4 regions of the Pseudoalteromonas sp. 1181_04 genome follow, and region 3 is predicted to be linked to each of the others. Evidence: predicted binding sites of a transcription regulator. Region 3 holds the regulator's gene; each other region holds the start of a gene.
The links. The regulator LexA, encoded in region 3, represses DNA repair genes until DNA is damaged. The targets are predictions, from matches to a motif close to TACTGTATNNNNATACAGTA.
Positions count from the first base shown of each region.

Region 1: a site for LexA is predicted at 1,344-1,363, ahead of ruvC (crossover junction endodeoxyribonuclease RuvC). Genes of this name have one in related genera too.
Region 2: a site for LexA is predicted at 1,369-1,388, ahead of FW757_RS16700 (YebG family protein). Genes of this name have one in related genera too.
Region 4: a site for LexA is predicted at 1,928-1,947, ahead of uvrD (DNA helicase II). Genes of this name have one in related genera too.

Region 1 covers NZ_VXCS01000013.1:6,181-9,697, reverse strand. Annotated here, with positions in the region: gene FW757_RS11975 (ABC transporter permease) at 1-1,290, shown strand, start outside; gene ruvC (crossover junction endodeoxyribonuclease RuvC) at 1,412-1,936, shown strand; gene ruvA (Holliday junction branch migration protein RuvA) at 1,938-2,555, shown strand; gene ruvB (Holliday junction branch migration DNA helicase RuvB) at 2,563-3,517, shown strand, end outside.
Region 2 covers NZ_VXCS01000020.1:42,743-46,259, forward strand. Annotated here, with positions in the region: gene dsbB (disulfide bond formation protein DsbB) at 50-562, shown strand; gene FW757_RS16690 (DUF6170 family protein) at 562-864, shown strand; gene FW757_RS16695 (ComEA family DNA-binding protein) at 881-1,177, opposite strand; gene FW757_RS16700 (YebG family protein) at 1,439-1,753, shown strand; gene putP (sodium/proline symporter PutP) at 1,824-3,335, opposite strand.
Region 3 covers NZ_VXCS01000004.1:30,826-34,342, forward strand. Annotated here, with positions in the region: gene FW757_RS04105 (hypothetical protein) at 18-398, shown strand; gene FW757_RS04110 (PaaI family thioesterase) at 395-838, opposite strand; gene FW757_RS04115 (hypothetical protein) at 960-1,754, shown strand; gene lexA (transcriptional repressor LexA) at 1,829-2,446, shown strand; gene coxB (cytochrome c oxidase subunit II) at 2,868-3,517, shown strand, end outside.
Region 4 covers NZ_VXCS01000023.1:4,403-7,919, forward strand. Annotated here, with positions in the region: gene uvrD (DNA helicase II) at 1-1,863, opposite strand, end outside; gene FW757_RS17765 (hypothetical protein) at 2,191-2,415, shown strand; gene FW757_RS17770 (YacL family protein) at 2,527-2,895, shown strand; gene FW757_RS17775 (dUTP diphosphatase) at 3,077-3,517, shown strand, end outside.

The DNA.
Region 1 (3,517 bases), on a different contig from region 3:
TTAATGTGGTTGTTTAGTAATAACCTTAAAATTACCGCTATTTTGTTTGTCTCTACTTTAATTTTGATTGCAATACTGTTTGTATTATCTCGGTTAATTTTTGGCAGCGGACGTAAACTAGGATTGCGCCCGGGGAATAGTTGGTCATTAGCGATTGCTTCGTTGCAAAAACGTGCCAATGCTAATGCGGTACAGTTGATCAGTTTTTCGTTGGCAATAAAGCTATTGTTATTTTTAGTGGTGCTGAAAAACGATATGATCGCAGATTGGCAATCGCAACTTCCAAGCGACGCGCCGAATGCTTTTTTAGTAAATATAACCGAAACTGAATTGCCAGACGTAACAAGCTTTTTAGAGCAAAAAAATATTCAAGTATCTGAGTTCTATCCGACTATTCGTGGTCGCGTAAACGCTGTTAATGGTGAATTAGTTGCTCGCGAAGTCTCATTGCAAGACAACGAGAAGAAAGACGAAGAAGCACGCGCAGGTATTGGCCGTGAACTAAATCTTACATGGTTAGAGCAAGTCCCTGTGCAAAATGAGATCATAGACGGGCAGTGGTTTGCCGACAATGCCACCGCTGAAGCATCGATCGAAGAATCTATGCTAGAGCGTTTAGATGTGAAACTGGGTGATACGCTAACATTTTTGATTGGCGCCCAGTCATTTGATGCCAAAATCACCAGTGTTCGTAAAGTTAATTGGGCTACTTTAAAGCCTAATTTCTTTATTATATTAAGTCCTGATGTACTGGCTGATTTTCCTGCGACGTATATTTCATCGGTGCGTATCGAAGCCGATCAAAAACGCGACTTTAGTGAGCTACTACGTGCCTACCCGACAATCAACGCCATCGACGTTGACAGCTTTGTCAAACAAATACGTTCTACTATTTCGCAAGTATCGCTGGCAATTGGATTTGTACTGGCGATAGTGGTGATGTGTGGTGGCTTAGTTTTAATTTCGCAAGTGCAAGCAAGCCTTGGTGAACGGATGCAGGAAATTGTCATATTGCGTACCTTAGGCGCCAAAGGGCGGCTAATAAAAAATGCCACTTTATATGAGTTTTTATTGCTGGGCAGCGCTGCTGGTTTTGTCGCTGCGTTGGTCAGTGATGTGGCTTTATTAATAGTGCAACGTGAGATGTTTGACTTAGCAGGTAAGCTGCACCCACATATTTGGCTTATTGGACCATTAGTGGGTGGTGTGTTTGTGGCATCACTAGGCTACTTTATGATAGCTAGAACCATGCGTAAAAATACCCAAGGGTTACTGCGCTCTTTAGCCTAAAAGGTTAGCAATTAAACAAGCCCGTTTTTACGGGCTTTTTTATGCCAATAATGCACTGGTAATTTATACAGTGCTCTGGCATTATTAGCGTACTTAACTATTTACACTGATTGGGCAAGTATTGGCTATTATTTTAGGGATTGATCCTGGCTCACGATTAACCGGTTATGGGGTGATTGCCCATCAAGGTGCTAAATTTACTTATTTAGGCAGCGGTTGTATAAAACTGGCCGATCACGAGTTTCCTATTCGATTAAAAATGATTTATCAAGGGATCAGTCAACTAATCGAACAATTCTCTCCCGATCATTTTGCCATTGAAAAAGTATTTATGGCGCATAATCCTGATTCAGCTCTTAAATTAGGCCAAGCCAGAGGGGCTGCAATTGTTGGTGCGGCAATGGCTGAGTTACCGGTGTTTGAATACTCGGCGCGGCAAATTAAACAAGCGGTGGTAGGGCACGGTGGTGCCGATAAATCGCAAGTGCAGCATATGGTTAAAAATATTTTAAAATTGCCAGGCACACCGCAAGCGGATGCAGCCGATGCATTAGCCATTGCGATATGCCATGCTCATTCCGATCAAAATTTAATAAAACTAGCGGGCAGTGCCAGTAAAACCGTTAGAGGACGATTAAGGAAATAACATGATAGGTCGCTTAAATGGCATCTTAGTAGAAAAACAACCGCCAGAAATTTTGCTTGAAGTAAGCGGTGTTGGTTACGAAGTTAACATGCCGATGACGTGTTTTTATGATTTACCAAACATTGGCGAAAATGCCATTGTGTATACTCATTTTGTAGTAAGAGAAGACGCCCAGTTATTATTTGGCTTTAATAATAAAATAGAGCGAGCATTATTTAGAGAGCTATTAAAAGCCAATGGCGTTGGGCCAAAGCTCGGATTAGCAATACTTTCAGGGATGTCGGCTAAGCAATTTGTTAGCTGTGTGAATAACGAAGATGCCACCAGTTTAGTGAAACTGCCAGGCGTAGGTAAAAAAACCGCAGAGCGCCTGGTACTTGAAATGAAAGACCGATTAAAAGATTGGGGTAATGACTTATTCACGCCATTTAGTGATAATGCAGTTATAGAGCCCGCCTCTGACGCACTTATTGCTAATAATGCGGCAGATGATGCAATCTCTGCGTTAGTGTCATTAGGTTATAAATTGGCGCAAGCACAAAAAACAGTAAAGTCAGTGGCCAAGCCTGGTATGTCTACAGAGGTTCTGATCAAAGAATCTCTAAAATCAATGTTGTGAGTAAACCATGATTGAAGCGGATCGTTTAATAGATGCGACTGAACAAAGTAATGAAGATGTAGTCGATCGCGCGATTAGACCAAAACTATTAGCCGATTATACTGGTCAGCCCCATGTTAAACAGCAAATGGAAATATTTATAGAAGCTGCACGGAGTCGGGGTGAAGCGCTTGATCATTTATTAATATTTGGTCCGCCGGGTTTGGGTAAAACCACACTAGCAAACATTGTTGCCAATGAGCTGAATGTCAGTATTAAAACAACCTCGGGTCCAGTGCTTGAAAAAGCCGGTGATTTAGCCGCACTACTGACCAATTTAGAAGAAGGCGATGTACTTTTTATTGATGAAATACATAGGCTAAGCCCGCAAGTTGAAGAAATACTCTATCCTGCAATGGAAGATTATCAACTCGATTTAATGATTGGTGAAGGGCCCGCAGCTCGTTCCATTAAGCTCGATTTACCCGCTTTTACCTTAATTGGCGCAACCACTCGCGCAGGCTCGTTAACCTCACCACTTAGAGACCGTTTTGGTATTGTGCAACGTTTAGAGTTTTATTCGGTGGCAGATTTATCGACTATAGTGGGGCGCTCTGCTCATTATTTAAATTTAGCCATGTGTGATGAAGGTGCCATTGAAATTGCTAAACGCTCTCGTGGTACGCCACGTATCGCTAATCGATTATTACGCCGGGTACGAGATTACACGCAAGTTAAATCAGACGGTACTGTAAATGCCGAAGTGGCAGAGCTGGCACTTAATATGATTGATGTCGATAAAAGCGGCTTTGATTATATGGACCGTAAATATTTACTCGCGATCATTGAAAAGTTTATGGGGGGGCCGGTAGGGTTAGACAACTTAGCCGCCGCCATCGGTGAAGAAAAAGAAACCATTGAAGATGTGATCGAGCCTTACCTCATCCAGCAAGGATTTATCCAACGTACGCCAAGAGGGCGTA
Region 2 (3,517 bases), on a different contig from region 3:
TTTAATGACTAAGTCATAATTCATCTACAAATTATAGATTGGATATTTTATGACTTGGTTAGCAAATTTAGCCCAACAGCGCAGTGCTTGGTTACTGCTCGCTTTTAGTGCTTTTATTTTTGAAGTAATCGCATTGTTTTTTCAATATCAAATGGGCTTAGAGCCATGCATTATGTGTATTTACCAACGTACTGCCATGCTGGGGTTATTAGCCGCAGGGTTACTCGGTGCAATTAAACCCACGAATGTAATATGCCGTCTAACAGCATTTTCTGCATGGGCAGTTGCCAGTATTTGGGGTTATTTAATTGCACGCGAACATATCGATATGCAAACTACCACCGATCCTTTTGCGTTTAGCTGTGAATTCGAACCTAATTTCCCATTACCATTGCACGAATGGATGCCACATTTTTTTGCTGCAACAGGTGACTGTGGCAACATCGATTGGCAATTTGCAGGGCTAAGTATGCCGGCGTGGATGGAGATCATTTTTGCCGCATTTACTCTGATACTAATGGCCGTTGTAGCAAGTCGTTTAATAATTAAAAAGTCGCTGTGATGATGGCATTATTTTCAAGTCAAGTAACGCAATTAAAATCGTTTAAAATACGTCAACGTCAGCAAATAATTGCGATTGCAGTGAGTATGTTAACTCCAATGCAAAAAATCAGTTTGCGTATTATAAAGCTGGTTTTATTGATCCCAGTATTTCTATCATTAGCGTATGTTGAAGGTTGGTTGTTACTTCCAGCTTTACTTCTGGCCGGGTTAAGCTACCCGTTGTTAACCACTCCAGTCGAAATTCAATTCTCTAAACGCTATTTAAGGCACGCTATTAAGCAATTTGAGCAGGGCGAATAATTCGCCCTGCTGATTTTTAGAATGTAACTTTGCCATCCAATTTAGCGACTAATTTTTCGCCAATACCTTTCACCTGCGCTAAATCTGCAACAGACTTAAACTTGCCTTGCTTGGTACGGAAATCAATTATCGCTTGCGCTTTTGATTTACCAATACCCGGCAGCTTAGTAAGCTGTTCGACTGTTGCTTGATTCACATTGACTAACTGAACTTTCTTCATACTTTCAGCAGTCTCTGTTTTAGTTACAGCTGCGCTACTAGGCAATGAAATAGCTAAGCCAAGCACTACCACTATTAAAGTTAAAAACTTCATGTTTCTCCTCCATGATATCCATACGTGGACTCAATTAATAGTTGATTTTAATGCCTTCACTTTTGGACTACCTCCAAATAAAGTCATACTAAAAAAGTGCGACTATTTAAATAAAGTAAAGTTGTACCTCTTTGTCAAATCCTAGTAGTAAAAAATAAAAATGTTCACTTGCAAAAAGACCAATAAACAATTACTGTACATAAAAACAGTAATCAATCAAGGTGAACTTGTTATTCACCAAGCAAATTGGCAGGAGAAATCATGGCTGTTGTTGTTAAATATGTTGTAGAGAGAAACGGAGTCGAGCGTATGACGTTTACTACTAAAAAAGAAGCTGACGCGTATGACAAAATGCTTGATATAGCAGAGTCGCTTGAGGTTATGCTTGAGAAAGTTGATGTGCCACTAAGCGAACAACAAATCGAATCGCTCGCACTTGAGATTGCTAAAAGTAAAGACGACTTTATGAATGTACTTAAAGGCGGCAAAGAGGCAATACAGAAAACACCTACGGCGAAAGTAAAAAAAGAAAATGTAGCGTCGATTAAAGCCAGCGCAGATAAAGAAGCAAGCTAAAAAATTACAAGTTAACTAACTAAAAAAGGGCAATTAATTGCCCTTTTTTAGTTATAAAAATTACTACCCGTTATAGCCCTCGTTCAACTTCATCAAATAATTCGGTGATCTCTTTATTTGGTGGCGCTGTTGATAAGCTCACTGTAATGATTGCAATTGTTGCAAGTATAAAGCCCGGTATAATTTCATAAATGATACTGCTGAGGCTCTCACCATTTATAGTGATTGGCGCGTATATCCAGATCAACACTGTCCCTGCACCCACAACCATGCCACTGATCGCACCTTGTAGATTCATTCGCTTCCAATACAAGCTAAGTAATACTAACGGGCCAAACGCAGCCCCAAAACCAGCCCATGCATTACTTACTAAATCTAAAATAGAACTATCGCGATCATAAGCCAAATAAATAGCAAATAATGCAACGAGTAGTACACTAATTCGCCCAACTAAAACCAGCTCGGTTTGTGATGCATCACGGTTTAAATAAATTTTATAGAAGTCTTCAGTCAAAGAGCTTGAACAAACCAATAACTGAGATGAAATAGTACTCATAATCGCAGCTAAAATAGCAGCAAGTAAAAAGCCGGCAATAAGTGGATGGAAAACCAATTCAGATAATACTAAGAATATAGTTTCTTTATCGTCAATCAGCATTTGATTTTCGATCATGTAAGCGGCACCAAATAGTCCAGTTAACACTGCACCAATCGCTGATAAAGTCATCCACGACATACCAATACGACGCATAGTTGGCATATCTTTCACTGACCGTACTGACATAAAACGTACTATGATATGCGGTTGACCAAAATAACCTAAGCCCCATGCCATTGCAGAAATAATAGCGATAGTTGAACCACCAGCAAACCAATCTAACATATTAAGCGAGTGGACTTCGCTCTCTTTCGGAGCGCTTAACAGCAAGTCATAGCTGGCATTAGCAAGTGTGTCTAACACTGGCTGGTCTAGCATCGTATAAGTAACAATAGGTACAGCAAGTAGCGAGACAAACATAATGCAACCTTGCACAAAGTCAGTCAAACTAACAGCTAAGAAACCACCAAACAATGTATAGAGTACGACGACTCCGGTTGTCACATAAAGCCCTGTTTCGTAACTCATCTGAAATGAGTTTTCGAATAATTTTCCGCCAGCGACAACGCCTGAAGAAGTATAAAGTGTGAAGAAAACGATGATCACGATTGCCGAGATGACTCGTAATATATTTTTATTATCAGCAAAACGATTAGCAAAGTAATCTGGGATGGTAATCGAGTCATTCGCTTTTTCAGTATAGACACGTAGCCTTGGCGCGACTAAAAAGTAGTTTGCCCAAGCACCAAGTACTAAACCTATCGCAATCCAAACTTTACTTAAGCCAAATAGATACATAGCACCGGGTAAACCCATAAGTAGCCAACCACTCATGTCCGATGCACCTGCAGATAGTGCAGCTACAGCTGGTGATAAACTTCTGCCACCCAACATATAACCCGACACATCGGCGGTAGACTGCTTATAAGCGTACAAGCCAATGCCTAGCATTACGATAAAATACGCAGCTAAAGAAATAATCATTCCAGTTTCCAAACTCGCCTCCAACTCTGAAGTTAAAACCTGGCTTTCAATCCTAATAATGACTCATAAATCAATACTATATAAAGTCATTATTGGTGTAAAAACCAACCTAGAACTTGACTATATCACGCAAAGGGTGAATAACTCCACTTACTGAGGTAGCCAAGTAATGATATAAGGTG
Region 3 (3,517 bases):
AGGGTAAAAATGAAACAATGTCGGAAATTCAATTTTTAAATGTAGATCTAGAGCTTGAATCAAAGCAAGATATTAGTTTGTTAGTTGCAGACTTAAAAAAAAGTGCTGTGGTTTTGCATTACGATAAAGATGAGTACCGTCAACTAGCACGTATTGAGTCTAATGAAGACGTTATCTCACCAGATAAAGCGATTAACCACTTATGTGAGTTAATTGAATCTTGCTCACGCAATGCATTAAAGCAGTGGTTATCATGCTCAAAGCGCACCTTTGATATTGGCTTTGAATCAGGCACTTCGCCAAAATGCTTTAATCAAGCGCTCAGTGCCGATACTTTATTGCGTATTTCTGCTATTGGCGCAGGTATTGAAATTACAATTTATCCACTTTCAAGTTAGCCTTTTCGCTCTACAATTGCTGCGGTCATTCTTGATACGCAGCACAGTTCTCCACGACTATTGGTGATTTTTATTTCCCATACGGATGTACGCTTGCCTAAGTGTAGTGGTGTTGCTATCGCGGTTAATATACCATTACGTGATGCTTTTAGATGATTGGCATTGATCTCCTGGCCAACACAATAAAACTTTGTAAAATCAACAGCAAAGTTTGCAGCATAACTCGCCACCGTTTCTGCAAGTACAACATTTGCGCCGCCATGCACCATACCCATAGGGTTATGATGAGCTGGGATCGCGGGCATCGTTGCTACTAAATAATCATCGCCTATTTCACTTATTTCAATGCCCATGGTTTTCATCAATGTGCCTTGACCACTTATGCCGTCATCAAGTTGCTTACATTGTGCTAGGGTGATCGGTTGATACCAAATACTCATCTGCCTGCCTCACTAAGTTATTTACTAAATCAGTCTACACTTTTAAACATTTTCCTACAGTTAAGATCATAAAAATAGATAAAATGTACCTATATTATCTAACTGTTAATGGATCTTAAGGATGAAAGTAAAGGTATTTGGATGTGGTGCAATATTATTAATGAGCCTTGTTGCTCAGCCGCAGGCTGTTGCTAGTACCCAACATCAACTCGATATTGGTTTTACCGATTTAGCTGGTTTAGATGAATCTTTTTTAGGCGCACGGTATCGATATTTTGCGCAAGATCTTGAATCGTTGACTGGTCCATACGAGCTAAAAGCGTATTTAAATCAAGTCAATAATTATGCTATTGGTGGGTTTGCTAATGATGATTTTAGCTATTTAAATGCCGATGCTGCCATCTATGGTCCCGCAGGATTAGTTATTAGTGCCAGCGCGCAGCGCCTCTGTGAGGATAATAGCTATTGGCAAAATACTGATTATTTAGTGAGTGCCGCTGTTGGTAAGCAAATGAATGAGCAGTTACAACTAGGGTTCAATATATATTACAGTCGCTTAGAGCGCCATGATATGTGGTTTGGCAAAGATAATGAAAGAGTCGCGGTTGAATGGACTTATGCTCCTTATGTTCGTTGGACAAATATAGTTAGCAATCAAGGTTGGGATTTAGAGCTAAAGCAATTGGCAGGGCGTTATCGTTATGTGCAGGGGCAGGCGGTTTATTATGTAAATCAAGCATGGTCAGTGGGAGTCGTTGCTAATATTCGTAATCAGAAAAATCTAAAAGACAACTATGAACTGCAAACGCAATATTGGTTTAATCAACATGTAGCATTAAAGTTTGGTCTTGGATCTGCGCTTGATTCTGGAAGTGGTTTAAATAGTATGAGCTTGTTATTAACGGCGCGATTTTAAGCCAATTTATATTTGCGATTTTCAGATAACTGTATATACTCACAGTTAAATGTACTGTATGGAAAACCAGTTGTATGCGCCCATTAACGAATCGCCAAGCTCAAATTCTCGAACTTATTAAAGTTTTTATTAAAGATACCGGTATGCCGCCAACCCGTGCTGAGATTGCGCAAACGTTAGGTTTTAAAAGTGCTAATGCAGCGGAAGAACATTTAAAGGCATTAGCGAAAAAGGGCGTTATTAAAATGAAGCCCGGTGCCAGTCGAGGTATTCAGTTAGTTGAAGAGGATGAGCCGGAACAACTTGGTTTACCTCTAATAGGCAGAGTTGCCGCTGGTGAGCCTATTTTGGCAGAGCAGCATGTTGAAAGTCATTGCAAAATAGATCCACTCTTGTTTAAACCGGCTGCTGATTTTTTACTGCGTGTGCAAGGCATGAGTATGAAAGACATTGGTATTATGGATGGCGATTTATTGGCTGTACACAGCACTCAAGTTGCTGAAAATGGCCAGGTGGTGGTTGCCCGTGTTGATGACGATGTAACAGTAAAACGCCTTGAAAAAGCAGGTAAAAAAGTTTTTTTACATGCTGAAAATGATGAATTTTCACCGATTGAAGTGGATCTTGAACATGAATCTTTCAATATTGAAGGGTTGGCTGTTGGGGTGATCCGCAACGCTGATTGGATGTAAATTTTTTGATCTATATTTTGCACCAAATTGGTGAAGTTTGGTGCATTTAATTTTTTACCGCTTTAATGGCTAGATTTTATACTTAGCTATAGCGTCCTAAGCCCTATCAAATCTACTTACCAGCTACTTTTAGCCCTCTAATATTATCCCTAATTACAAAATAACGCGCTGATTTTTAGCTGTTATTTATGCACCAAAAAAGAATTTAATTGCTCTTAAAACTTGCTAATTGTTCATTTTTTAACTAATTGGTTAATACACTGTGTTAACAGCTACTTTAAAAGTCTAACAATTTTGCTCAATAGCATAATTTAGGGTTGCGTTAATATTCAGTAACAATAAAAAATAACGAATTGGCGCGAATAAAGCTGTGCCGCCTTTTCGCTTTGCGTTTTGCAATAGCATTTAAAGGAGCCGTCACATGGGTAAATTGAGCTCTACCTTGTGGCTTATATTGTTTGTTCTACCGCAGCAAGTATTGGCTAATAGCCAGTTTAATATGCGTAAGGGCGTAACAGATATAAGTAATGATGTTTATCAGCTGCACATGACAATATTTATTATATGTTGTGTGATTGGGGTCATCGTGTTCGCCGTGATGTTTTGGGCACTGATCCACCACCGTAAATCTAAAGGGGCAAAACCAGCCCAATTTCATGAAAGTACTAAAGTTGAAATCCTTTGGACGGCAATCCCGTTTGTGATTTTAATTGGTATGGCAATTCCTGCGACAAAAACTTTGATTGCAATGGAAGATGCTAGTAAAGCTGATCTCACCATTAAAATTACTGGTTCTCAATGGAAATGGCATTATGAGTACATGGGTGAAGATGTTGAGTTTTATTCAATGCTTGCTACACCTCAAGATGAAATAACTAATCTTGCAAATAAAAACCCTAATTACCTGCTTGAAGTTGATAAACCTTTGGTGTTGCCAATTAATCAAAAAGTACGATTTTTAATGACCTCAGACGACGTTATTCATTCTTGGTGGGTGCCTGATTTTGCAGTGAAAAAAGATGCTAACCCTGGGTTTATCAATGAAACTTGGACCAGAATTAATGAAGAGGG
Region 4 (3,517 bases), on a different contig from region 3:
TTGACCATAAAGACGGCGGCTCTCGGCATGGCTAATATAGAGTTTTTCCATCGCACGAGTCATCCCGACATAACAAAGACGACGCTCTTCTTCTAACCGACCTGATTCTTCATTACTTTGTTGAGATGGGAACATGCCTTCTTCAACACCAACCATAAATACGAGTGGAAACTCTAAGCCTTTCGCTGAGTGCAACGTCATCATTTGCACTGCATCTTCATGTTCTTCAGCTTGGCCATCACCTGATTCCAGTGAGGTATAAGCCAAGAATCCTTGCAGTGGTGAGCTAAACTCTTCATCTTCCGGGAGTTCGTATTGGCCACAGGCGCTGATCAGCTCTTCTAAGTTTTCTACCCGAGCGCGGCCCTTTTCGCCTTTTTCTGCTTGATACATCGCCATTAAACCAGATGTTTGAATAGCGTATTTCGCTTGCTCTTCTAAAGTGAGATCACCAATTTTATCTTCAATATGTTCTACCAGTTCAACAAACTTAGTAACAACCGTCGCCGCACGTCCTGATAAATGTTGTTGTTCTACGATGGCTTTGGCGGCGTACCATAATGGTAATGATTCGCTACGCGCACAATCGCGAATATGGCTTAAGGTTTTATCGCCAATGCCACGAGCAGGAGTGTTAATCACTCGCTCAAATGCAGCATCATCCTGACGATTACCTACGAGCCGTAAATATGCCAGTGCATCTTTAATTTCCTGACGTTCAAAGAAGCGCATACCGCCGTAAATTCGGTACTTCAAGCCTTCTTGTAACATCGCTTCTTCAAGTACCCGCGATTGCGCGTTACTACGATATAAAATCGCCGCATCTTGTAGGGCATTACCAGCGTTTAACCAGCTGCGTAATTTGCTGCTTACAAAGCGCGCTTCGTCTAATTCGTTAAAAGCGGCATAAACAGAAATAGGTTCACCATCATTGCCATCAGTCCAGAGGCTTTTACCCATTCGGTCTGAGTTATTTTGAATAAGTGCATTAGACGCTTTTAGAATCGTGGCAGTAGAGCGATAGTTTTGTTCAAGGCGAATAGTTTCGGCTTTAAAATCGGTCAAAAAGCGCTTAATGTTTTCAATTTTAGCACCACGCCAACCGTAAATACTTTGGTCATCATCACCTACGATCATGATGCTGTTGGTATCGCCGGCTAATAATTTAAGCCATGCATATTGAATGGTGTTGGTATCTTGAAACTCGTCTACTAGCATATGGGCAAAACGTTGCTGGTAGTGACGTAGTAAGGTTGGATTATTTTTTAGTACTTCAAAACTACGTAATAAGATTTCGGCAAAATCAACTAATCCTGCTCGATCACATGCTTCTTGATAAGCGGTGTAAACTTTAAGCATCATTTGTTCGTTGATGTCGTAAGCTTGGATATCTTTGGGGCGCAGACCTTCATCTTTCTTGGCGCTGATATACCAGCCAAACTGTTTTGCAGGCCATTTTTTGTCATCAATATTCATGGCTTTTAATAAGCGTTTGATCATTCTAAGTTGATCATCAGAGTCTAAAATTTGAAACGCTTCTGGTAAGTTTGCTTCGCGATGGTGGGCGCGCAAAATACGGTGTGATAAGCCATGGAAAGTACCAATCCACATACCACCTACTGGTGCCTGAAGGGCCTGTTCAACGCGCGTGCGCATTTCTTTAGCTGCTTTATTGGTAAAGGTTACTGCAAAAATACTATAAGCGGAGGCTTGCTCAACCTGCATTAACCATGCGATACGATGAACGAGTACTCGAGTTTTCCCAGAGCCTGCGCCAGCAAGCACCAGCATATTTTGGAGTGGGGCTGCAACTGCATCCCGTTGTTTATCATTTAAACCGTCGAGTAATTCTGAAACGTCCATCATCACGCCTTTTCAATCAATATTAAAAGCAGTATAACAGGTGTTTTTGTTAGGCTAAATAAAATACTGTTTTTATAACCAGTTAATTTAATACATAGTCTAAAGGCTTTAAAAACTTAATGATTCATTTATAGTCATTTTTTAGCTAAGCTAGATCAATGGTGTGAAGTGATATCGCCAATTTGACTTATATTTAGTAAAAATCACGATTTTAGCTAGTTCTTCGTATTACCGTTGATTTTAACATATTGATTTTTAATAACTAAATAATTGGCATGAAGAATGTAAGTAGATAAGAATAAAATTAAATTAATAATTGAGGTTAACATGGCAGAGCAAGGTTCAGGCGGTAATGTTATCGCAGCGATTTGTAATATATTTTTCCCAGGTTTAGGGCAGTTAGTTCAAGGCCGGATCATGGCGGCAATTGGTTTCTTCCTAGCGTGGGTTATTAGTGGCGCGCTTATTTATGTTGCGATTGGTTTTATATTACTGCCGATCGTCTATATTTGGGCAATCATTGATGCCGCGCGGTTTAGATCTTATCGGTAGCTGTATCACTTCAAAGAATAGCGCTTTTTAGCGCTATTTTTGTCACTGGCTTTATTTATTCAGCACTGACTAGGGTATAATCCCGATCATTAGTTGTATTTAGGTAAAGTTATGGAATACCAATTTATACGCGATCCAATAAGTGGCCTGCGGATTAAAATTAGCAGTGAACATGCGGTTATTGGCCGTTGGTTAAATGAAGAGATCGGCAAAGACAAAATTGCTATGGTACAAGCTTTAATAGCCTCAGTATCAAGTAGTTTTGAGCCGTTAACGCTACAGGGCCAAGAAATTGATTTGATCTTAAATAAAGATGAAGCCATTTTTGAAGCCCATGCCTTGCACCAAGACTCTGAAGATTTATTTGCTTATCAAGATGATGAGCTTATGCTCGAGGAAAATGGTTTAAGTAGTGGCTGTGGTTTTGAAGATTTTGTTGATCTGATTAATTCATGGCAAGAATTTACTACAGGTAGGTAGCCGTCAATTTTCAGTTAGCAAAATATCCTCGGGTGCCGCGTAATGAAATGCCCTTAGCTATATTGGCAATATTTGTGTTAGCGACCTCTGCGTATTAACCACAATCAGTACGTAGAATCGATTTCATCGAAGAGTATTTATCTGTATTATTACGGCAATTAAAATAGTAACTGGAAGAGATATGTCTGCCAATTTAAACAAACTAGTGGTGATGCTAGAAATGCAAAATGCCATGAACACCAAAGTTCATGATCAATGGTTTAGCCAAGGCTTTGAATGGTATCGCGCTATTTGGGTTGAATGCGCTGAAATGCTTGATCATTACGGTTGGAAATGGTGGAAAAAGCAAACTCCAGATACCGAGCAAGTTATTTTAGAATTGGTTGATATTTTTCACTTCGGTTTATCGTTACGAATTGATGGTGAGACCAGTTATTTAGAGCTTGCTAAGCAGTTGGAACAACAGTTAAGTGCACCGCAACAAGCTGATGATTTCAAACAAACGTTAGAAATTCTCGCCGCGTCAGCCGTCGCTGAGAAAACCTTTAATGCCGCAGCCTTCGCTGGATGTATGGCGCAAATAGGTATGGATATTGATGATTTATATCGAGGCTATGTAGGT